Regions from separate parts of the Stenotrophomonas sp. 3(2025) genome, predicted to be linked through region 1. Evidence: riboswitches for the same ligand, from Rfam matches in the RefSeq annotation. Region 1 holds a riboswitch; the other holds the start of a gene.
What was found. A riboswitch is a leader RNA that binds a small molecule or an ion and turns the genes downstream of it on or off. The one in region 1 is predicted to bind thiamine pyrophosphate.
Positions count from the first base shown of each region.

Region 2: linked by a shared signal. The riboswitch ahead of thiC (phosphomethylpyrimidine synthase ThiC) and the one ahead of ACUXVE_RS04025 (TonB-dependent siderophore receptor) in region 1 are both predicted to bind thiamine pyrophosphate.

Region 1 covers NZ_JBQOIF010000003.1:248,066-259,492, forward strand. The annotation lists gene ACUXVE_RS04015 (TonB C-terminal domain-containing protein) at 1-312, shown strand, start outside; gene pnuC (nicotinamide riboside transporter PnuC) at 420-1,004, opposite strand; gene ACUXVE_RS04025 (TonB-dependent siderophore receptor) at 1,001-3,178, opposite strand; TPP riboswitch at 3,249-3,344, opposite strand; gene ACUXVE_RS04030 (phosphotransferase enzyme family protein) at 3,500-4,627, opposite strand; gene ACUXVE_RS04035 (glycine zipper 2TM domain-containing protein) at 4,757-5,155, opposite strand; gene ACUXVE_RS04040 (XVIPCD domain-containing protein) at 5,404-7,428, opposite strand; gene ACUXVE_RS04045 (hypothetical protein) at 7,536-8,471, opposite strand; gene ACUXVE_RS04050 (response regulator transcription factor) at 8,676-9,314, opposite strand; gene ACUXVE_RS04055 (ATP-binding protein) at 9,390-11,427, shown strand, end outside.
Region 2 covers NZ_JBQOIF010000006.1:61,028-72,454, forward strand. The annotation lists gene ACUXVE_RS06640 (helix-turn-helix transcriptional regulator) at 1-294, opposite strand, end outside; gene ACUXVE_RS06645 (winged helix-turn-helix domain-containing protein) at 410-2,734, opposite strand; gene ACUXVE_RS06650 (ion channel) at 2,994-3,665, opposite strand; gene thiC (phosphomethylpyrimidine synthase ThiC) at 3,767-5,611, opposite strand; TPP riboswitch at 5,705-5,806, opposite strand; gene ACUXVE_RS06660 (BCCT family transporter) at 6,054-7,631, shown strand; gene ggt (gamma-glutamyltransferase) at 8,184-9,845, opposite strand; gene ilvC (ketol-acid reductoisomerase) at 10,647-11,427, shown strand, end outside.

The DNA.
Region 1 (11,427 bases):
GCACCTGCGCATTGGATGGCCTATGCCGCCTCCGTCAGCGGCGAGTTGCAGCAGCGTCTGCAGCAGGAGCAGGATCCGCACGCGCAGCGCCTGCTGGCTTGGCTGCAGGAGCATCCCGAAGCGCCGGCGCCGTTGGTGGTGAGTGTGTGGATCGCCGGCGATGGCGCCATCTCGAAACTGGAATTCGACAGCCTGGGTGATGCACAGGTCGATGCCGATCTGCGTGCGGCGCTGCAGGCCACGCCGTTGCCGGCGGCGCCGCCGAAGGACATGCGACAGCCACTGCGATTGGGGCTGACCCTTACCCAGTAGAGCCACGCCATGCCTGGCTGCCGGGCATCGGTAGACGCCAACCTTGGTTGGCGCTCACCTGCCGAGCAAGGTCGGCATCTACCAACGCAGCCACGCATGGCGTGGCTCTACTGCGCAGGTACTGCCTGCGGCTCGCGCGCGGCGGCGCGCCACGCCCGCAGCCCGAACAGTGCCAGGCCCAGGAAGAACACGTACAACGCAGCAGTCACGTGCAGCGATTTGAACAGATAGGCGCCCACGTAGACCACGTCCACCACGATCCACACCCACCAGCAGGCCGTGTGCCGGCGCGCCTGCCACCATTGCCCGACCAGGCTCAGTGCGGCCAGCATCGCGTCCAGCCACGGCAACGCTGCATCGGTGAAGGTGTGCATGCCGGCGCCAAGCGCCACGCCGCCACACAGGCCGATGGCCAGGTCGCGCAGCAGCGTGCCGCGCGCCAGCGGCACGATGCGGATGCTGCCTTCATCGGCGGCGTGCTGGCGCCAGTTGATCCAGCCGTAGACCAGGAATCCACCAAAGGCGACCTGCAGCAGCGTGTCCGAGTACAGCTTGGCTTCGGCGAACACCGCGCCGTACAGCGCGACCGACAGCAGGCCGACCGGCCACGCGGCCAACCGTCGCTTTGCCATCAGCCACACCCCGAGGATGCTGAAGAGCGCGGCAGTCCACTCGAGCGCGACGCCGCTCACAGCGCGAACGTCACCGACAGGCGCGCCTGTCGCGGCGCACCCGGGAACAGGTAGTAGTCACCGCCGCTGCTGCCGGTGTCGCGCCAGTAGAAGCGGTTGAACAGGTTGTCCACCGACAGGTTCCAGCTGACCGCACGGTCGTGCAGGCGGTGCTGGAAGCGCAGGCCGGCGTCGAACACCGAGTAGTCCGGTGCGCGCACACCGCCGTCGGCGCGGGCCACGTTGGAGGAGGCATAGCGCCAGCCACCGGTCACATCCAGGCCTTCAACGAACGGCAGCGCGTAGGCCAGGTGCACGCTGGCGCGCACCTTGGGCACGTTCACCAGCTGATGGCCTTCATAGGCCGGGGTGCCGGTGTCGCGTGCGCGCGCTTGCAGCACGCTGGCGCTGGCGACGATCTGCAGCGCGTCGGCCAGCTGGCCGTTGGCGGTCAGTTCCAGGCCGGTATGGGTCTGCTGGCCTTCTTCGACGAAGGTGTAGCCGACGTCGCTGCCGTCGGGCTTTGCGTACTGGTAGGGCTGGGAGGTGCGGAACACGGCCGCGCCCAGGGTGAGGGCGTCCACTGGCACGTACTTCACGCCCACTTCCAGCTGCCGCGACTGCATCGATGGCAGGAAGGTATCGGCGTTGGACGTCCAGAACGGTGCTTCCTGGCCCAGCGAAATGCCGCGCACGTAGCTGGCGTAGGCGTTGAGCTGGTCGGTGGCCTTCCACACCAGCGCGGTCTGCGGCAGGAAGCGCGACAGGCGGCTGTGGCGTTGCGGCGTGCCGCGCTTGTCGTAGGCGCGCTCGTCCAGGCGCACGAAGCGGCCGCCGGCCAGCCACTGCCAGTCATCGCCGAAGCTCATCCGGTCCAGCGCGAAGAACGCGGTCTGCCGGCTGTCCAGGCGCCGTGCCGATGCACCCGGCATCTTCGGCGAGGGCTCGAACACCGGCACCTGCACGTCGTGGATGTTGCTGGTACCGACGTACTCGTTGACGCTCGGGCGCTTGTCGATGGTGCGGCGGAAGTAGTCGGCGCCGATGCTCAGCTGGTGGCCGACGCTGCCGGTCTCGAAACTGCCGCGCAGTTCGGCACGGGCCTGCTGGTTGCGGCGGGTGTCATCCGGGCTGCGGTAGTCGTAGATGTCGTAGTCGCCGTTGGGGGCGAAATAGTTGCCCGGCATGCTGCCGTCTGCACACCCTGCGGTGTAGTAGCAGCCGTAGGCGAAGGCGACGTTGTCATCGATCACCGAGCGGCTGTGGCCGAACGAGACGCGCGACTGCCACGCATCGTTGAAGTCATAGGTGTGCAGCGCGGTGATGTTGGTGCTGGCAATGTCCACCGGCCGCTGCCACGGCTGGTAGCCGAGCAGGCGTTCGCGGTCGACGCCGCGCGGCAGGTCGCGCGCGCCCAGCAGCTGGAAGCCGGACACCGAGCGCTGCGCGCTGGTCTGGTAGTTGGCATCCACTTCCAGCTTGCCGTGTTCGCCGATCAGCCAGTCGGTGGCCAGCGAATAGAAGTTGCGGCGACCGTTGGCATGCTCGACGTAGGAATCACTGGCATCCCAGGCCGCGTTCAGGCGCACGCCGAAGCGCGGGGTCAGCCAGTGGCCGACATCCACGGCGGCATAGCGCGAGCCTTCCGAATCGGTGCCCAGGGTGACCGTGCGCACTTCCGCCGGGCGCTTGCCCACGTAGTTGATGATGCCACCGGGTGCCATCACGCCAGCCGCCAGGCCGGCTTCGCCCTTGAGGATCTGCACTTCCTGGATGTTCTCCAGCGCCAGGCGCTGCTCGCCGGCGATGGACATGCCGTTGAAGCGGTAGCCGGTGGCCGCATCCAGCGCGAAGCCGCGGATGGCGATGTTCTGGTAGTAGCCCACCGGCGCATAGGCATCGCCCAGCGAGGCATCATTGCTGGCCAGCTCGGACAGCGAACGCACCTGGCGGCGGTCGAGGTAGTCGCGCTCCAGCACGTTCACCGAGGCGGGGGTGTCCTTCCACGAGCCGCCGCCGAAGGCGTTGACGCGCGAGGTGTCGGTGGCCGGCTTGCCGGCCTGCACGCGCACCGCCGCCAGTTCGGTGGGCGAGGAGGGCGCATCAACGGCGTCGGTGCCTGCCTCGCTGGCGTACAGCGGCAGGGCGGCGCAGAGGGCAAGGGCGAGCAGGGTGGGGCGCAGGCAGCGGTTCATTCGATTCGTCTTCAGACAACAAGGGAGACGAAGCGACGGCGCGCAGGTGCACCGGCCCATGACGGGGGTGTGGCTGCGGCTCAAAGCTCCCTACGCCGGTGCAAACCGGATCAGGTTCCAAGGGACTCTCTCAGCCTGGCAGATCCAGGCACCCCCGCTTCAGGTGACCATTTCACTACAAATGGTACGGATTTGCGAGCTACCGCCCTTCAGCCGGGGTCAGATCCCTTTCCAGCGGAAAGGGATCTGACCCCGGCCGAGCGCATCATCGACGCATGGCGTCGATCTACTGAGCCCCCCGGGTGTTTGGTGGCTCGCGGCTCACGCGGCGGCGTGCAGGGCCGCCAGCAGGGCCTGGCCGGGGGCCGTGGCGAACCACGCCGGATGCCCGAGCATGAACGGCTGCCAGGCCACATCGGCGTTCGCGGTCGATCCGGTGACGCCCTCGAAATACTCCACTTCGGACAGAGCGAAGTCGAAATGCACCATCGGCAGCAGGTCGGCCAGCAGGTGCACGCGCGTGGGCGACAGCGGCAGCTCCTGCCGATAGCCGTCCAGCAGGGCCAGGGCGATGTCGATGCGAGCAGCATCGGTGCCGCGCTCCAGTTGCAGCCAGGCCACCGCGTTGCGTTCGATCGCGGTGGCCAGGTCGAACAGCGCGCTGGTGGGCGAGGCCAGGCCGAAATCGAGCACCGTGGTAATCGTGCCGTCGTCGTTCCACAGCAGGTTGGAAACGTGCCAGTCGTTGTGCGCCCACAGCCGCGGTTCGTCCTGCAGGCGCGCGGCCAGGCCGTGGTGCCACGGCAGCACATCGCGGCGCAGCTGTTCTTCCCAGGGAATGCGCGCCAGGTAGCGGGCCAACCCGGGGCGATTGCCGAGGTCGGCCTTCAGCGCGGCGATCGGGTCATCGGCGCGGATCAGGTCGTCGCGTGCCACCAGCAGATGGGTGCCGCGCTGCGGGGCGTGGTAGCTGGTGGCCGCGCGGTGCAGCGTGGCCAGCATTCTTCCTGCCTGGTGGGCCTGGGCGATGTCGGTCAGTGGTGACCATGACGGCAGCTCGCGATACAGGTCCTTGCCCGCGCCCACCGCATGCAGTTCGTAGGTCCACGGGCCGTGTTCGAGTGCGGTGCGGCCGTCGTTGCTGGCCAGCACCTGCACCACCGGCATGCCGGCAGTTGCCAGATGCGCGATGAAACGGTGTTCTTCTTCCAGGGTTTCAGCGCTGCGCACACTGTGGTGGTGGCGCTTGATGAAGACCGGACCGTGCGTGCCGTCGACGATGGCCGCGGCCGACAACGGACGCGGGCTGTGCCAGCGCAGCGTGCTGTCCGCGCCCAGCTGCGGATAGTGGCCACGCAGCCAGGTGATCTCCTGCGCGTCGATCACCGGCCAGTCGGCGACGACCTCGTCGTTGTTGAGGCCCTGCACGCGATGGGGGGAAGAAGTCATGCCACGGCCGCTGGTGAGTAAAGGAACATCCAAGGCTGCGCATTCAACGCCATGGACGCCACAGACGCAAACGGGCGGGTCATCGACCCGCCCGTCAGGGACGCCACGTGCGGCCTATGGCCGGCGCGCTTACCAGCCGCGATGGCGGCCGCGGTCGTGGTAGTAACGGTTGTCATGGCGCTCGCGCTGCCAGCGACGGTCATCGCGGCGGTCGTAGCCATAACCGCGGTTGTAGCCCCGGTCATAGCGGCGATCGTAGCGACGGTCATAGCGCCCGTCGTAGCGTCGATCATGGCGGTCGGAGGTGGTCAGGTTGCCGATGGCGCCGCCGGCAACCGCGCCGCCGACGGTGGCAGCCGGGTCGCCGTTGGAGATCAGGTGACCCGCCACGCCGCCGACGACGGCACCGACCACGGTGCGCTTGTCCTTCCTCGACATCGCGCTGGCATCACTGACCACGGCCACGCCGGCAAGAAGTGCCAGGGCCATCGCCAGACCACGGAAGCTGAGTGCGGAAGTGCTGAGCATGTTGGGTTCTCCTGTGAGGTGCATGCCACGGTGGGCAGGGAGGGCGCTGGGCGCCCCGGCTGCCGTAGGGACCACGCTGGTGCCCGGACATTGCCGGAACATTGCGCGCGATCCCCGTGCGGCTTGCGCATTCATCTAGCGTCAGGCGGCATGAAGCGAGGCTGAAAGCGCGGCGGCCGCTCAGCTGCCAGAAAGGAAAAGGGCCGCAGTACGCGGCCCTTCCCCTGGCTTCCCCTGCCTGGCCTGGCTCAGTGGCCCATGGCGCGCTGGGCCTGCTTCACCTGCTCCTGCTGGGCGTCCTGCTGCTGCAGGACATTCGGTGCACCGTGCACCGCACCACTGCTGAGTGCCATGCTCTGCTCGCTGGCCGCACGGGTGTCCACCGCCGCGCGGCAGGCAGCCGGGTCACCGGCGGTGCCCTGTACGGCAAACATGCGCTCGCCGTTGGTGCTGGGCACCACCGAATCGATGCGCTGCATGCCGCTGGCCTGTGCTTCCTTGGTCAGCGCAGCGGCGGCGGCCTCCAGTGCATGGCGGTCCTTGAAGGTGCCTGCCGGCAGGCCTTCCATGCCCTTCACGGCCTGGTTGTACATCGGGTTCTGCGGATGGCGCTCGTCATTGAGCAGTGGGCGCTCGCGCGCGTCCTTGATCGCATCCAGCGTCTTCGGGCCGATGATGCCGTCCACTGCCAGACCGTTGTCCTTCTGCAGCTGGCGCACGGCAGCCTCGGTGTTGCGACCGAACTTTCCATCCTCCACCAGCGGCTTGCCGTCGGCACCCACATACCCCAGGTGGCCCAGCTGTTCCTGCGCCCTGCGCACATCCTCGCCGTGCGCACCCTGCTTATGCAGTTCGTTGCTGGCCTGCGGCTTTTCCTGCGGGGACGGCTTCGGTTCGGCGGCGCCCTTGGCCTGCGCCTGCTCGTGCGCCTGGCTGCGGTTTTCCAGCAGATCGCGTGCCTGGTGCAGCGGATCGGAGGCGAACAGCTTCCAGTTCGGGTGGTCCTTTACCTGCTTGAGGTAATCCTCCACCGGCATGGTATGCACGCCCAGCTTGCCGGTGGACTGGCTGATCAGCAGCTTGTCGGTGTTCGGGTCACGCACCACCATCACGATGTGGTCGATGCCTTTCCAGTACTCGTGCTTGGTATTGGCCGTGTCCAGGCCGATCACCATGCCTTCCTTCAGCGCACCCGGCTTGAGGATGTCGTCGCGCTTGAGCAGCACGCCCGAGTCCTTGTAGGCCTGCTCCACGATGCTGCCCGAACCGGCGAAGCCCAGCTTGATCTTGTCGGCATCGGCGAACACCGCGTGGCCGGCCTTCTGGTTGATCTCATCCTGGGTCTTGTTGAGCAGCGTGCCCACCCAGCCCGAGCAGTCGATGTAACCCTGGGCGACGTTCTTGCCGGACACGCCGGGAACCTGCAGGCGATGCCCTTCGATGTTGATCGCGTACTTGACGTGGTCGTACTTCACGCCGGCGTTGTAGGCCGCATCCAGCGAAATGCCGGGTGCGTCGGGCTTGGCGGCAGCAGCCGTGGCGGTAGCGGCGATGGTTGCGGCACCGGCGGCGGCAGCGGCCTGCGCGGCGGGGGCCGCGGTCTGTGCCGGTGCGGCCTGCACCGGTGCCGGACGCGCCTGGGCTTCGGTGATCGGCGCGATGTTCTTTTCCGGGATGCTGATCGCGTCGTACTTGCGGTCGTAGTACTGGGCGAAGGTGCTGGCCAGGTCACGATCATTCATCGTGCGCATCTCGGCGCGCGTATGCCCGGTCAGCGCTTCCACGTCACTGCCGATCTGGCCCATGATGCGCGGGCGCATGTTGATCGGATCGCCGTGGCCGTCGCGCACCACGCCGAACGTGCCGGTGGCGATCGCGGTCTGGATCGAACCGTAGCCGGCCGCACCCTGCTGGTGTGCCAGATACAGGTCAAGGCCGCTCGGCTTGTCATCACCGGACAGGTAGGGATGGCCGGTGCGCTCATGGCGCTTTTCCATGTCCACCAGGTTGCGCTTGAACATCTCCGCTGCCGCTTCGGTGTTGCGGGTCGGGTCGTACTCGTGGCCGGTCAGGCCGTACTGCCTGGCCGACGATGGCAGGAACTGGAACAGGCCCTTGGCATCGGTCTTGTCGTTGTGCGCGCGCTCGTTGAAGCGGCCACCGGTCTCGATGTGGGCAAAGCGCAGGAAGTCCTCGCTGGCGATGCCCTTGCGCTGTGCCACCTGCTCGATGATGTCGAGAACTTCCTTTTTGCTGTAGTCACGTTGTGCCATGACACTTCCTCTGGGGTTGATGGAGCGGCCTTTGCCGCGATACGCCAACCGGACTCATCCGTGAGTCTTCAACATGTCGGTCAACAGGTGCTGCGGGGTGGTGCGTCTTACTTCTCTACGTAGGCCTTGCGGGCGGCGTCGTAGTGGTACTGGCGTGCATCGGCCGCACCCAGCGCACGGGTCTGGCCCGGGCCGGAAATGGTGGTGCCGGTGGCTGTGACGGTGATGGTGGGCAGGTCGCTGCCGGCGACGGCGCTGAAGGCCAGTACGCCCCGGTTGCTGACGCACGGCATCACCTGGCCCTCGTCGCAGGCGGCCGAATTGTCTTCGCCGGTGATCACCGTGCCCGCGCTGGCCCAGACCTGGCCGTCTTCGGACTTCTCGTAGTCCGGGTTGAATACCAGCACGGTGTAGCCTTCGATGCTGGTACCGGTGGCGAAGGTGCTGGTCGGCACCGCCAGCACCAGCTTGCCGGCCGGAGTGCGGTACTCCAGCGGCTTGCGCTTGCTGTCGATGTCCGGCGCGGTGCCATAGGCGCCGACGGTGCCGACCCACGGTTCGGCGCCCTTGAACACCCAGGGGCGATCCGGCTTGTCGCCGGTCAGGGTGAAGGTGGCCTCGGTCAGGGTGACCTGGCTGTCCGGACCGGCTTCGTCTTCGCCGGGCTTGCCGTACTTCTGCGGTGTGTTCCAGGCAAAGCCGGTGTAATAGCGGGTGCCGGCCAGTTCGAAGGCATGGCCGAACCAGAAGGTGGCGACACTGCCATTGGCTACTTCATACGAAACGGCGCCATCGCCGTCGACGTCGTAGATGAAATACAGCACGCTGCCGGCATCGGGGGGCGTGGCGGTGGCCGTGGTGGCGGGTGTGGCGGAGCTCTGCATCGGGGCAACATCCTGTCGTGGCGCGGTGGCGCCCTGTGGTGACGCGGTCGAAGGCGAGGGGGTGCAGGCGCCGGCAAGCAGCGCAACGAGCAGGCCGGCGAACGTCGCACACAGGCGTGGGCGGACACGGGCCAAGCGGGATTCCGGAAGGATCTTCATGCACCTCTCCATGGTTTGCGGGCGTCGGGCAGGAAGGCCAACGCAGAACACGCCCCGCCCTCGAGGAGGGGGAACGTCGTGATGAGCCGGTCGATTCCTTCGACCTCGCATAGGAGAACCCATCGACGCGGATGATGGCACAGTTGCGACGGCGATCACAGGGGGCAGGGAGTCGCCTCCCGCCAGGGAACTACGAACGGTGTCTCAGATCCTGCCGTCGCGCAGGTAGTCGAACAGCTCCGCGTCGCCCTTCAGCCCGAGTTTGAGCATGGCGTCACCCTTCTGGCGGCTGATGGTGCTGACGCTCTTGTGCAGCTGCAGCGATATTTCCTTGACCGTCATGCCGGTGCCGAGCAGCCGCAGCACCTCCACTTCGCGCGGCGACAACGGCTTACCGTCACCCTCGCGCATGCGCCAGCTGCCCGCTTCCTCCACCCGCTCGCGCAGGCTGCGGCTGATGTAGGACTGGCCGCGATAGACCGCCTGGATGGCCTGCGGCAGTTCATCCATCGACGAACTCTTGTCGACCAGGCCGAGCACGCCGCTGTCGAGCACCATGCGCAGGATCGCCAGGTTGTTGGAGACACTGAGCATGAGTACCGGCAGGTCGGGATGGCGGCGGCGGATCATGCCGATCATGGCGAAGCCATCGGCCTGGGGACTGCCGGGCATCGAATAGTCGGTGACCAGCAGGTCACAGGGTTGGGTGGTCAGCAGGGTCATCAGGGCCTGGGCGTTGTCGGCCTCGCCAACGACTCGGCCAACGCCGCTGGACTCGATGACGGCGCGGGTACCGATGCGGACCACGGGGTGATCGTCTGCGATGATGATGCGCAAGGTCATGCTCTAGTATGGCCACTGGCACGCCGGACCGCGACCGTCGCGGTCCCTGGCAGGACTTCCAGGAGATCGTTGCAGATGCGCAGCTGGGCGGCTCGTGGACTGATCCTGTTGACCGCCTTGCTGGCGCTGCCGGCGCTGGCCCAGCCGACGTCCACGCCGGGACCGTTGCCGCTCAGCCCGCCACAGCGCGAGTACCTGGCCGCACATCCTGTTGTCGTTGTTGGACAGTATGACAGTGGCTGGCCTCCTTTTGAGTCGATCCAGGACGGGAAGCAGATGGGGCTCGGCCCGGACTACCTGACGCTTCTGGCCCGGCAGCTGGGCCTGAAGGTGGAAACGCGCCGTTTTGCGGACTGGCCCTCTGTGCTGGATGCGGCATGTCGTGGCGAGATTGACGTGGTGATGAACATCGCCCTCAGCGCCGAGCGTACCCGTTGCATGGTCTACACCGCTGCCTATGCCGAAGCACCATTGGCCCTGGTCGGGCGTCCACAGGACCTGCGTGCCTCGGAGGCACCTGACCTGGACGGGCTGCGCGTGGTCGTCGAACAGGACTTCATGACCGGACCGCAGGTGCGTGCGCGGTTCCCCCGGGCACGACAACTTGTCGCAGACAACACGCTGACGGCCTTGCGTATGGTCAGAGACGACAAAGCCGACATTTTCATCGGCAATGCCTACGTGGCAACGGAACTGATCGCCGCCAACGGGTTGAAGGGTGTGGCGTTGCTGCGGCCCAGCGATCTGCCGCCGGAGCAGTTGCATTTCGGTGTGCCCAACAGCAAACAGCCGTTGTCCGAAGCACTGGATCTGGCGCTTGCCGCTGTCAACGAGACCCAGCGCGACGCCCTCGTGCAGCGCTGGCTGCGGGCGCCGCAATGGTCGGCATCGGCGCAGTTGGCGCTGAGCCAGGCAGAGAAACGGGTGCTGCAGCAGCCATTGAAGATCGGCTTTGCGCCCAACGCGGCTCCCCTGTCGTTCGCCGACAGGAATGGCAAGCCCAGTGGCCTGACCAACGAGTACCTGCAGCGCCTGCTGCAGGCCGGCGCCAACCTGCAGGTGGAAAACAGCCATGACTGGTACGAGGTGCGCGAGAAGGCGCGTCGCGGGGAACTGCAGGCGGTGATCGGCATTCCTGCCGATTCGAGCTATCTCGGGCCGGAATGGGTGTTCAGCCAACCCTTCATCACCGTGCCCAACGTGATCGTCACCCGCACTGACAGCCCGTCGATGCTGGGGCTGTCGGACCTGGACGGCAAGCGCGTGCTGTTGTCCGATCCGGAGCGCATCCGTGGCTACGTGCAGCATCAGGCACCGTCGGCGAAGATCGTCGCCGCGCGCAGCGCCGAGCAGGCCCTGCAACGCCTGGCTGATGGCGAGGCCGATGCCTACGTGGGCAACCTGGCGCTGGTCGACCAGCTGCTGCGCAACCGTTTCCCTGGGCGCCTGCAACTGGCCGCGCCTGCCGGGTTCAACGACCAGCTGGCGCTGGCGGTGGAGCGCCGCCATGCGGCATTGGCCACCACCTTCGACCGCCTGCTGCTGCAGATGGGGCCGCGGCGGCGCGAGGCCCTGCGCGGCGATTGGCTGTCGGTGGAATACCACGATGGGGTGGACTGGCGCACCCTGCTGCGCTGGGGCCTTCCGCTGATGCTGGTGCTGACCACTGCTGTGGCAGTGCATGGGCTGGGGCACTGGCGGTTGCGCCGCGAAGTGGCCGGCCGTCGCGAGCTGGAGCAGCGTCTGGCCGAGGTGACCGACAACCTGCCTGCCATCGTCTACCAGGCCCGCCGCGAAGCGGACGGCACCTTGAGCTTCCCCTTCATTGCCGGCGATGTGCAGTCGATGTTCGGCATCAGCCGGCAGCAGGCGGAGTCGGACGGGCAGGCGCTGCTGGCATGCATCGATGCCGACGACCGCGCAAAGGTGCTGCGTGCGATGGAGCTGGCGGCGCGCAATTTCGCCCCGCTGTCCTTCGAGTTCCGTATCCATCGCGACGGAAGTGCGCCCTGCTGGGTGCGCAGCCAGGCGCACCCGTACTCAACCGAAGCCGGCGCGGTAACCTGGAGTGGTTACTGGGTGGACGTGAGCCAGGCGCGTGCGCAGGCCGACG
Region 2 (11,427 bases), on a different contig from region 1:
GCGCAGCGCTTCCACGTTCAGGTTCATGCCCACGCACAAGCCGTTGCGTCCGGCCTGGACCAGTGGCCTGGACTCCTTCTCGAACGCGATCCACTCGCCCTGGCGAAGCCGGAACCGCCCTTCCTTGGCTTCCACCCACGAGGTGCCGCGCACCTGCATCCAGACGCTGAAGCTGGTGCCGGCGGTCTGCAGGCTGCCGAGGCGGGCAACCCCCATGCAGGTCGGCGCGACATCGTCGATCGCCTTGTCCAGGGATACGGTTTGGCCACGATCGGCCAGCGAGAGTTGACGCATAGGGGCACCACGGATTTGCCAAGTACAGGCCTCCGTTTTGCCAAATGAGGTGGCAGCGCGTCAGGAAAGACTGCCGAGATCGCCACGAATTCGCGGCGAGATCGTCACGAAGAAATTACGAAGGCCCTTTCTCGTTCAAGATCAACAGCTTGGAAAATGCCGGGAACAGGGCGGGCGGTTGTTCGGGCAGTCGCATTACGCCGATGTCGGCACCATCGCTGATGGCCAGGGCCAGGTACAGGTTGCTTCCGTCGGCACTGGCGCTCAGTCCATTGCCCGCGCTCAACCGCTGGGCGTCCAGGCAGCGCTCCGCTTCTTCGCGTCCGGACTGGATACGGACCAGGGTCGTGCCACAGCTGGCACTGCTGCCGAGGTAGTCGATGCTGCCGTTGCCGGCCACCGTCCAGGTGCGATAGCGCCAGCGGCTGGGTCGGTCCTCACTGACCTGCTGCACGCTGCCGGGGGTCAACGCCGCGTCCACCGACCACAGCCCACCGGCTGCCAGCCGGGTGAACAGCACCCGCCCGGTGCTGCGGTCGAAACGCGCCTGCGACACCCCCTCCAGGCTGGCCAACCGCCGCCATGGCTGCACGCTGCGGTCGAACAGGCTCAAGCGGGTGTGCTGGTCGGCATCACGTTCGACCACCAGCAGCTGCTCCGCGTCTGCGCCGTACAACGCCTGCAATGGCTGATCGGCGGGGACCGGAAGCCGCTGAAGTTGTTCATCGCGCGGTGCGATCTCGTAGACAACCGCTTCGCCATGCTCATCGCGGCCGACCACCAGCAGATGCCGGCTGTCGGCCGACCAGTCCGGCGCCTGCCGTGCCTCTGGCTTCAGTCCTTCGATCGGCCGCAGCGACTCCGGCCGCTGCATGTCGGCCCACCACAGGGCGAAGCTGCCGGAACGATCGGAACTGAACACCAGTTGCCGCCCATCCGGTGCCACCATCGGTTGCCCGTCGCGGCCACTGGAGGCGAACAGGCGCTCACCGGCACCGCCCTGCGCGGGCATCCTGAACACCCCGAACTGCGCGCGCCGATGCACGAACGCCAGCATGTCGCCGCGGCGGGACACTGCCGGCCACTGCGCATCGTCGAGCCCGGCGTCGCGCAGCGTGCGGCGCTCGACGTCGAGGTAGTACAGGCGTGCTTCGCTGTCCACGCGGCGACCGAACACGATATGCCGGCCGTCACCCAGCCACGCCCAACCACGCAGCTCGGCCGATTCGGTGGTCAACTGCTCGGGCGTACCGCCACTGGCAGGCATACGCCACAGGTCGCCCAGCTGTGGGTTGCGGACAAACACCAGCCATCGGCCATCCGGGGAATAGCGCGGGGCGTAGTCGAAATCATCCTCGTCGACCGCGTAATCAAGCGCACGCCATTGGCCGGTGGCCAGATCCAGCACGCGGATGCCGCGATGGGCATAGCGACCGACCATGCTGCCGAAGACCAGGCCACGGCCATCGGGCGTCCAGTCGAAACTGAGCAGCTCGGTGCCGTCGCAGCGCGTGGCCTGGCGCACGGCGCCGCCGGTGGCGCTGGCGATCAGCACCTGGCAGCTGGCATCGGCGCCAAAGCGGGCGAAGGCGATTTCGCGGCCATCGGGCGACCAGTTCGGGAAACGGTCGCTGGCACCCGACGGCGGCGAAAGCAGCTGGCGCGCAGGGGCGTTGCCGGAGGTCTGCACCTTGATGGCGTTGCCGCCGGTGCCATCGTCGTTGGCGCCTTCGTAGGCGACCTGCGATCCATCAGGCGAAAGTGTGGGATAGGTCTCAAAACCGGCCGTCGCGGTAATCAATCGATACGGCCGCTCCGGACTCCCGATCACCCGCGTGCCGTTCTCCACTGCCGCATCCACCGGGGAATTCACCGGCGCCGGGCGGTGCAGCAGCAGTACGCTCAACACCACCAGCGCAAGCAGCATCGCCACGCCCAGTGCCAGCAACAGGCGACGACGCCAACGGCGCCAGCGGCGGCTTCCGCGATCAACCACCGGCGCGCCGCCGGTGGTCACCGCCTCCGGCGCAGGCGGTGGCGATGCGGTCGAGTCCTCTGCAACGGCGATCGCATCGGTCTCGTGGTCCGCCAGCGGTTGCACCGGCACAAGCAGGCGGTAACCGGTCTTGGCGATGGTCTCGATGTAGGCCTGGCCGTTGTCATCGTCGACGCTGAACGCCTTGCGCAGCTGGGTGACAGCCTGGGTCAGCACATCATTGGTCGGCAGCGTGTCCGGCCACACTTCGGCGAACAGCTCGTCACGGGTCACCACCCGCCCCGGCTGCCGCATCAACACGCGCAGCACGCCCAGCGACTTGGGCGTCAAACGGCGTGTACGGCGGGCACCGGCAACTTCAACCTCACGCGAGGACAAAGTAACGATGCACTCGCCGACGCGGACGCGGTCGGATTCAGGCGGCTGGATTTCGCTGTTGATCATTCGTTGCTATGGGGCTGAAACAGGCCGCAAACACTGTTCACCATCGATCCCTTCCCATCCTTGGCACAGCAAGAAGCCAGATTCCGCACAAAGCATCGGCGCATACCGCAAAAAAAACGAAGCCTCCGGATATTAGCCTATGCGAGTTACCTCGCCTATCGCGTGGTCGACATCAGGCTCTCTCTCGCCGACGCATTCACATAATACGCATCATCATTCGCGCCCTTCTGGGCGCGATATTTTTATCTGGCGTTCATTTTCAGAAGCGTTTCAGCATGGTCAGGCCAACCAGCCGCGAAACCACCAACGCTACGTACATGACGCCGGAAAACTGCTCCAGCATTACCAGCGCGCGGGCCTGCGGATGCAGCGGCACGACGTCGCTGAGACCCACCCCCGACAATAAGCTGAAGCTCAGATAAAGCAGCTCCATCCACGTGCGCTGCGCCCCGCCATTGGCGCCCTGGAAACTGCCCGGATACCACTGCTGACATACGGCAAAGGTAAAAGCGAATGCCCATGCCAGCAGAGTGAACGTGGCACCGGCGGCGAACAGCTCGTCGCGCGTCACTTTGTGGTCCTGCAGCATGTAAGCGATCAGCGCACCGGCGGTGTAGAAATACAGCAGGCTTTCCAGCAGTTGCGCGGTGATGCCCAGTGCAGGCCGATCAAGCAGGGCCGCCGAAAGGGAAAACACCACCGCCGGGATGGCCAGCACCAACGCCAGCCATGTCCCCAGCGGGCTGCGCTGCACCACCCACAGTGCCAGGCCGAGCACGGCCATGCCGAACACGCCCACTGCCGCGCGCCCGGCAGCGGTTTCGTCCAACGCCGGGTACAGCAGTACCGACAGCAGCTGTGCGCCGAGCAGCCAGGCCGAGGGATGACGGCGGGCGATGGCCAGCCAGCGGGTGGTGACGGCAATGGGCATGGTTCCGTGTCCCCGGGGAACGATGGGGCGAGGATAGCGGCATGTCGGTGAGATGGGTGACTGGACGGTGCCGGGCATGACCCGGCACTACCCATCTGCGATCAGCCCTGCTGGTACACCTCGGCGCCGGCCGCCCGGAACTGCTCGGACTTTTCCTGCATGCCCTTCTCGGCGTACTCGCGCACGTCCTGGGTGATCTTCATCGAACAGAAATGCGGGCCGCACATCGAACAGAAGTGGGCCAGCTTGTGCGCGTCCTTGGGCAGGGTCTCGTCGTGGAATTCCTTGGCCTTCTCCGGGTCCAGGCCGAGGTGGAACTGGTCTTCCCAGCGGAATTCGAAGCGTGCCTTGCTCAGCGCGTTGTCACGCACCTGCGCACCCGGATGCCCCTTGGCCAGGTCAGCAGCATGGGCGGCGATGCGATAGGCCATGATGCCGTCGCGTACGTCCTGCCGGTTGGGCAGGCCCAGATGCTCCTTCGGCGTGACGTAGCAGAGCATGGCAGTGCCGAACCAACCGATCATCGCCGCACCGATCGCGCTGGTGATGTGGTCATAGCCCGGCGCGATGTCGGTGGTCAGCGGACCGAGCGTGTAGAACGGCGCCTCGCCGCACTCGCGCAGCTGCTTGTCCATGTTTTCCTTGATCAGCTGCATCGGCACATGGCCGGGGCCTTCGATCATGGTCTGTACGTCGTGCTTCCACGCAATCTTCGTCAACTCGCCCAGCGTCTCCAGCTCGCCGAACTGTGCCGCATCGTTGGCATCGGCGATGCAACCAGGACGCAGGCCATCACCCAGCGAGAAGGTCACGTCGTAGGCCTTCATGATTTCGCAGATGTCTTCGAAATGGGTGTAGAGGAAGTTCTCCTTGTGGTGGGCCAGGCACCACTTGGCCATGATCGAGCCGCCGCGGCTGACGATGCCGGTAACCCGCCTGGCAGTGAGTGGCACATAGCGCAGCAGCACCCCGGCATGAATGGTGAAGTAGTCCACGCCCTGCTCTGCCTGTTCGATCAGGGTGTCGCGGAAGATCTCCCAGGTCAGCGCTTCGGCGCGGCCGTCGACTTTTTCCAGCGCCTGGTAGATCGGCACCGTACCGATCGCCACCGGCGAATTGCGGATGATCCATTCGCGCGTTTCATGGATGTGCTTGCCGGTGGACAGGTCCATCACCGTGTCGCCGCCCCAGCGGATCGCCCACACCAGCTTTTCCACTTCCTCGGCAATGCCCGAGGACACCGCGCTGTTGCCGATGTTGGCGTTGATCTTGGTCAGGAAGTTGCGGCCGATGATCATCGGCTCGCTTTCCGGGTGATTGATGTTGTTGGGCAGCACCGCACGGCCGCGGGCGATTTCTTCGCGCACGAATTCCGGGGTGATGATCTGCTGGATCGACGCACCGAATGCCTCGCCAGGATGCTGCTGCAGCAGTGCGGCATCGCGGATCGCTTCCAGCCGCTGGTTTTCGCGGATTGCCACGAATTCCATTTCCGGGGTGATGATGCCGCGGCGCGCATAGTGCATCTGGGTGACGTTGGCGCCGGCCCGCGCGCGACGTGGCAGGCTGCGCGCGGGAAAACGCACCGGGTCCAGCTTCGGATCATGTTCGCGCGCGCGGCCGAACGAGGAGCTGAGGCCGTCGAGCTGCTCGGTGTCGTTGCGCTCCTCCACCCAGCCACGGCGCAGTGCCGGCAGGCCCGTAGACAGGTCGATGCGCACGTCCGGATCGGTGTACGGGCCGGAGGTGTCGTAGACGGTGACCGGTGCGTTCTCTTCGCCGCCGAACACGGTCGGCGTGCGGGTCAGCGCGATCTCGCGCATGGGCACCTGCAGGTCCGGGCGCGAGCCAGGCACGTGGATCTTGCGCGAGCCGGGAATGGGCCGGGTCACGGATTCGGAGAGTTGCTGGGCCTGTTGCTGCAGGGCGGAGAGCTGTGCGTTCATCGGGCATCGTCCAGGAAGGTCAGGGACGAAGCGGCGGCGCACTGCACCCGCGCACGGACGGCACCAAGGCGCTCCCTGGGCAGGTTCCGGGTACGGCTGCATTGCAAAGCTTCCCTACGCCGGTATGAGCCGGATCAGGTTCCAAGGGACTATCTCAACCGTGGCCACAAGGCCGCGGTACCCCCGCTTCTTGGTGGGCATTAGAGCATAGAAACCACTCGACCTCCTGCCCGTTCATCCACGCAGGGCGCAGATCTGCCGCACCCGCGTTAACAGAACCGTGACGTCGCATTCAGTAACGTGCACGCGCGCCGCACCGTTGCACGTGGCGCTTTCCCTGCCGCCATCGCGGTGCCTGTCCGGTGCGCGCACACTGTCGCCGGCCTGCTCCCTGCAAGCTTTCGCTCGCTCCCCTCATTCCCTTGATCGGAGAAGCTCCTTCATGGTGTTTCGCATTTCCATCGCACTGGTGCTTGTCCTGGTGCTGCTGGCCGGCCTCGCGCCCGGCCCCTTCAATACCGTCGTGCAGGCGGCGCTGGCTGATGTCATCCGCAGCGTCGGTTGGCTGTACCTGCTGGTGGTATTCCTGGCGCTGGTGTTCCTGATGTACCTGGCCTTCGGCCGCTTCGGCAACCTGCGCATCGGTGGCGAAGACGCTGAACCCGAATTTTCGCGCGCCAGCTGGATGTCGATGCTGTTCGCCGCCGGCATGGGCATCGGCCTGGTGTTCTGGGGCGCCGCCGAGCCGATCTCGCACTTCACCAAGCCACCTGAAGGCCTTGAACCGCAAAGCATGGATGCCGCGCGTGCATCGATGCGTTATGCGTTCTTCCACTGGGGCCTGCATCCGTGGGCGATCTATGCACTGATCGGCCTGGCGATGGCCTGGTTCCAGTTCAACCGCAATGGACGCGGGCTGGTCAGCGATATGCTGCAGCCGATCATCGGCCGCCACCATCGCGGCTGGATCGGCCGTGTCGTCAACATCGCGGCGGTGGTCGCCACGGCGATCGGCGTGGCGACGACGCTCGGCTTCGGCACCATCCAGATCGCTGCAGGCGTGGAGCGTGTATTTGGCCTGCAGGCGACTGTACCGGTGCAGATGACCATCATCGCCATTGCCTTCGTGCTGTACATGGCCTCGACCGCCAGCGGTGTGGAGCGCGGCGTGAAGTGGCTGTCCAACTTCAACCTGGCACTGGCTGCATTGCTGGCCGCGACCGTACTTGTGCTGGGGCCGACTGGATTCATCTTCGATACGTTCACCACCACACTGGGTTCCTACCTAAACCAGTTGGTGACCATGAGCCTGCGCATGTCGCCGTTCTCCGGCAGCACGTGGGTGGCCGACTGGACGATCTTCTACTGGGCGTGGTGGATTTCGTGGGCCCCGTTCGTGGGTTCCTTCATCGCGCGCATCTCGCGCGGCCGCAGCGTGCGCGAGTTCGTGATCGGCGTTGTTCTGGCACCGACCCTGCTGGGCTTCTTCTGGTTCGCCGTGTTCGGCGGAACGGCATTGTGGGCGCAGATCTTCGGCCACGCCGACCTTGTGCAGGCACTGGGCAATGGCTATGAGACGGTGCTGTTCACCCTGTTCGACAGCCTGCCGGCGTCGCTGATGCTGTCGGCGGTGGCGTTGGTGCTGTTGATGATCTTCTTCGTGACCTCGGCCGATTCGGCGGTGCTGGTACTGGCCAGCATGTCCACCGACGAAGCCGGAGATCCGCCGCTGAAGCGCAAGCTGGCGTGGGGCATCGCGGTAGCGTTGATTGCGGCGGCATTGCTGCTCGCGGGCGGACTGGATGCGTTGCAGGGCATGATCACGATTGCGGCGTTGCCGTTCGCGCTGCTGATGGTGCTGGTGATGGTGTCGCTGTACCGGGTACTGGACCAGGAATACACGCGCGAGCGGCGGCAGGCGCAGCGCCAGCGGCGCATGATCGATGCGTGGATCGCACGCGAGATGGCGGCGCAGGAAGAGACCCTGGCGGAGGCGGCACGCGCGCAGGATCAGGATTGAGGGTGTTTTGCAGCCAGCGGCTGCACCGCTTTTTTTCAAGCAACTGCAAGTGCAACTTCAAAAGCCAAGGCGGCTCTGAGTTGTTGCTTGCCTGGCAGGAAGGGGACAGATGGCGGGACACGCCGCAAGTACGTCCCTGTAGGCTCGTCCACGGCATCCATGCCGTGGACGGTCCCGCCATCGGCCCCCCGCCTCCGACAATTTCCCGGTGACGGTTGGTGGATCCACGCCATGCGTGGATGAGGTGTATCGGAAAACAAGGAGGGGTCGGATCCGTTTTCCAAAGGAAAACGGATCCGACCCCAACACACAGCGCGCGGCTGTTGCTGTTGCCTTTGCTTTTGATCTTCTTCTTTCTCTTACTGCGGTGGCGGCCACAGGAAACTGTCCGTGGCCGGGCGGGTGGGTTGGCTGGGGCGTGAGCCGCATGGATGCGGCGACCGAGCCTACAGGGACGTATTCACGGCGGCCCCCAGACAATCCACCCGCCCGGCCAAACCCAGCATTACGGAATCCACCGCAGAGGGGGCTCAGCCCGGTGGCCGGGAAACCTCAATACCCCGCCGCCTGCCCATCCTTGCGGCTCTCCGACGCGCCGTAGTACACGCCCGTTTCCGGATCACGCAGGATCGCCTGATAACCACCATACGGACCATCGGCGAACACCACCCGATGCCCCTTGCGCATCAGCGCCCGCACCGTCTCGTACGGGAACCCGGTTTCCAGATTGACCTCGCCACCATCAGTCATCGCCGTCGCCTGCCCGGTCGGTTCGGTCGATCCCTCATGCTGGATGCGGGGGGCATCACCGGCCTCCTGCAGGTTCATGCCGAAGTCCACCAGGTTCATCACGATCTGTGCGTGCCCCTGCGGCTGCATCGCACCACCCATCACCCCGAAGCTTGCATAAGGCTTGCCGCCCTTGGTGATGAAGGCCGGAATGATGGTCTGGAAGGGACGCTTGCCCGGTGCGTAACCGTTGGGATGGTTCTTCTGCAGCACGAACATCTCGCCGCGATCCTGCAGGATGAAGCCCAGCCCCGGCGGGGCCATGCCGCTGCCCATGCCGCGGTAGTTGGACTGGATCAGTGACACCATCATGCCGTCGGCATCGGCCACGGTCATGTAGATCGTGTCGCCCTCTTCCAGCTGCTTGGGCGTACCCGGCTGTACTTCCTTCAGCGCCTTGTCCATCGAGACCAGCGCGCGACGCTGCGCTGCGTACTCCTTGGAGATCAGCTTCTGTACCGGCGCCGGCTGGAAGGCCATGTCGGCGTAGAAGCGCGCACGGTCGGCGAAGGCCAGCTTCTTGGCTTCCACGAACAGATGCACGTGCTCGGGTGAGCCGAACGGAATCTTCGAGAAGTCGTAGCCTTCCAGTACGTTGAGGATCTGCAGCGCGGCGATGCCCTGGCTGTTGGGCGGCAGTTCCCACAGGTCGTAGCCGCGGTAGTTGCTGCTGACCGGCTCGACCCACTCGCCATGATGGTCGGCCATGTCCTGGTAGCTCAGGTAGCCACCGTTCTTCTTGAAGTAATCGCCGATGGTGCGGGCGATGTCGCCCTTGTAGAAAGCATCACGGCCGCCGTCGGCGATCTTCTGCAGGGTGTCGGCAAGGTTGGGGTTCTTCCACATCTCGCCCTTGCGCGGCGCGTGGCCATCGATCGTGAACTGTTCCTTGAAACCCGGATACTGCGACAGCTTCGGCACCGAGCGATCCCAGTAATAGGCAATCACTTCGGCAACGGGATGACCGTCGCGCGCGTAGCGGATGGCCGGGGCCAGGTTGTCGGCCATCGGCTTGCGGCCGAAGCGCTCGTGCAGCGCGAACCAGCCATCAACCGCGCCCGGCACCGATACCGGCAGCGGGCCGGTCGCGGGGATCTCCTTCAGGCCACGACGCTGGAACTCGGCCAGGGTGAGCGACTTCGGCGAACGGCCCGAGCCGTTGTAGCCGTAGAGCTTCTGCGTCTTCGGGTCCCACACGATGGCGAACAGGTCGCCGCCGACGCCATTGCCAGTGGGCTCCATCAACCCCAGCGCTGCGTTGGCCGCAATGGCGGCATCGACGGCCGAGCCACCGGCCTTCATCACGTCCAGCGCGATCTGGGTAGCCAGCGGCTGCGAGGTGGCGGCCATCGCATGCGGGGCGATCACCTCCGAACGGGTGGCGAAGGTGTGGCCGGTAATGCGGTCGGCGGCCTGGGACAGCATGGGCACGGCAGCCAGCACGGCAGCTGCCAGCAGGGAACGGGCAAGACGTCGGGACACGGTCAGGTTCCGAGGGAAGGGGTGGTGACCCGATCTTCGCCGCTACCGCGACCGGGGGCCATCGGGCATAGGTCATGGGGCGCTTCATGGAGCCACGGGCGCCATTGCCACGAACGCATCGCAATGCGCGCCGAATCTCCCGCGGCACCTGAGGGCGCTGCACTCCCCGGCGAGCGCAGCTGGTATCGCCGGAATCCGCGCAAAAAACCCGTTGAAAAGAGTGAATTCGGGTTCACCGAAACACTTTCAGCAGCAACCATCCTTGTGCCACAAGCGATTGCACTGCATGCAGCGGAAACTGACGGAAATAGTGCTACGAGGGTTGACACGGCGGAAATGGCTGTGTTTTTCTCGATCACATGTTGCATCACAACACACCACCGCGAACCCACATCGAAGCCGTCGATACCGGCGCCGCCTCGCTGCGTTCGATTCTTGTGCTCGTACTTATTACCCAACCAACAGGTGCGGGACGAGCCAGCGTGTAAGCAACAAACACACCGGAACTCTTCAAAAACCCGCACCCGCCCAGGTGCGGGTTTTTTCATTTCAGGACCTGGTTTCAGACGCAACCACCATGACCACCGCCTCCTCCACAATCTGGACCTGCTGCACCACGAACTCTCGTGGTGGCAGTACCTGTGCGATGCGCGGCGTTGCCCTCGCCACTTTTCCCTGACCGGCCGGTACGTCGCTTCGACTGCCGGCCGTCTTTTTTCTTCCCACCCGCAAGGAACCTCCCCCATGAGCACCAACGAACTGCCCCAGACCAAGATCGCCGTCATCGGCTACGGCAGCCAGGGCCGCGCGCACGCGCTGAACCTGCGTGAATCCGGCTTCGATGTGGTGGTAGGCCTGCGTCCGGGCGGCCCCACCGAGGTCAAGGCACAGGCCGATGGCTTCACCGTGAAGGCACCGGCCGATGCGGTGAAGGATGCCGACCTGGTCGCGGTACTGACCCCGGACATGGTGCAGAAGAAGCTGTACGAGGACGTGCTGGCGTCGAACATGAAGCAGGGCGCGGTGCTGCTGTTCGCGCATGGTCTGAATGTGCACTTCGACATGATCAAGCCGCGCGAAGACCTGGACGTCGTGCTGGTCGCACCGAAGGGCCCGGGTGCACTGGTCCGTCGCGAATATGAAATCGGCCGCGGTGTGCCATGCATCTGGGCGGTCTACCAGGACAAGAGCGGCAAGGCCGCCGAGTACGCGCTCGCCTATGCGGCCGGCCTGGGTGGTGCGCGCGCCAACCTGATCCAGACCACCTTCAAGGAAGAAACCGAAACCGATCTGTTCGGCGAGCAGGCGGTGCTGTGCGGCGGCGCTTCGGCACTGGTGCAGGCGGGCTTCGAGACGCTGGTCGAAGCCGGTTACCAGCCGGAAATCGCCTACTACGAAGTGCTGCACGAACTGAAGCTGATCGTCGACCTGTTCTACGAAGGCGGCATCTCGCGGATGCTGGAGTTCATCTCCGAGACCGCGCAGTACGGCGACTACGTCAGCGGCCCGCGGGTGATCGACGCCG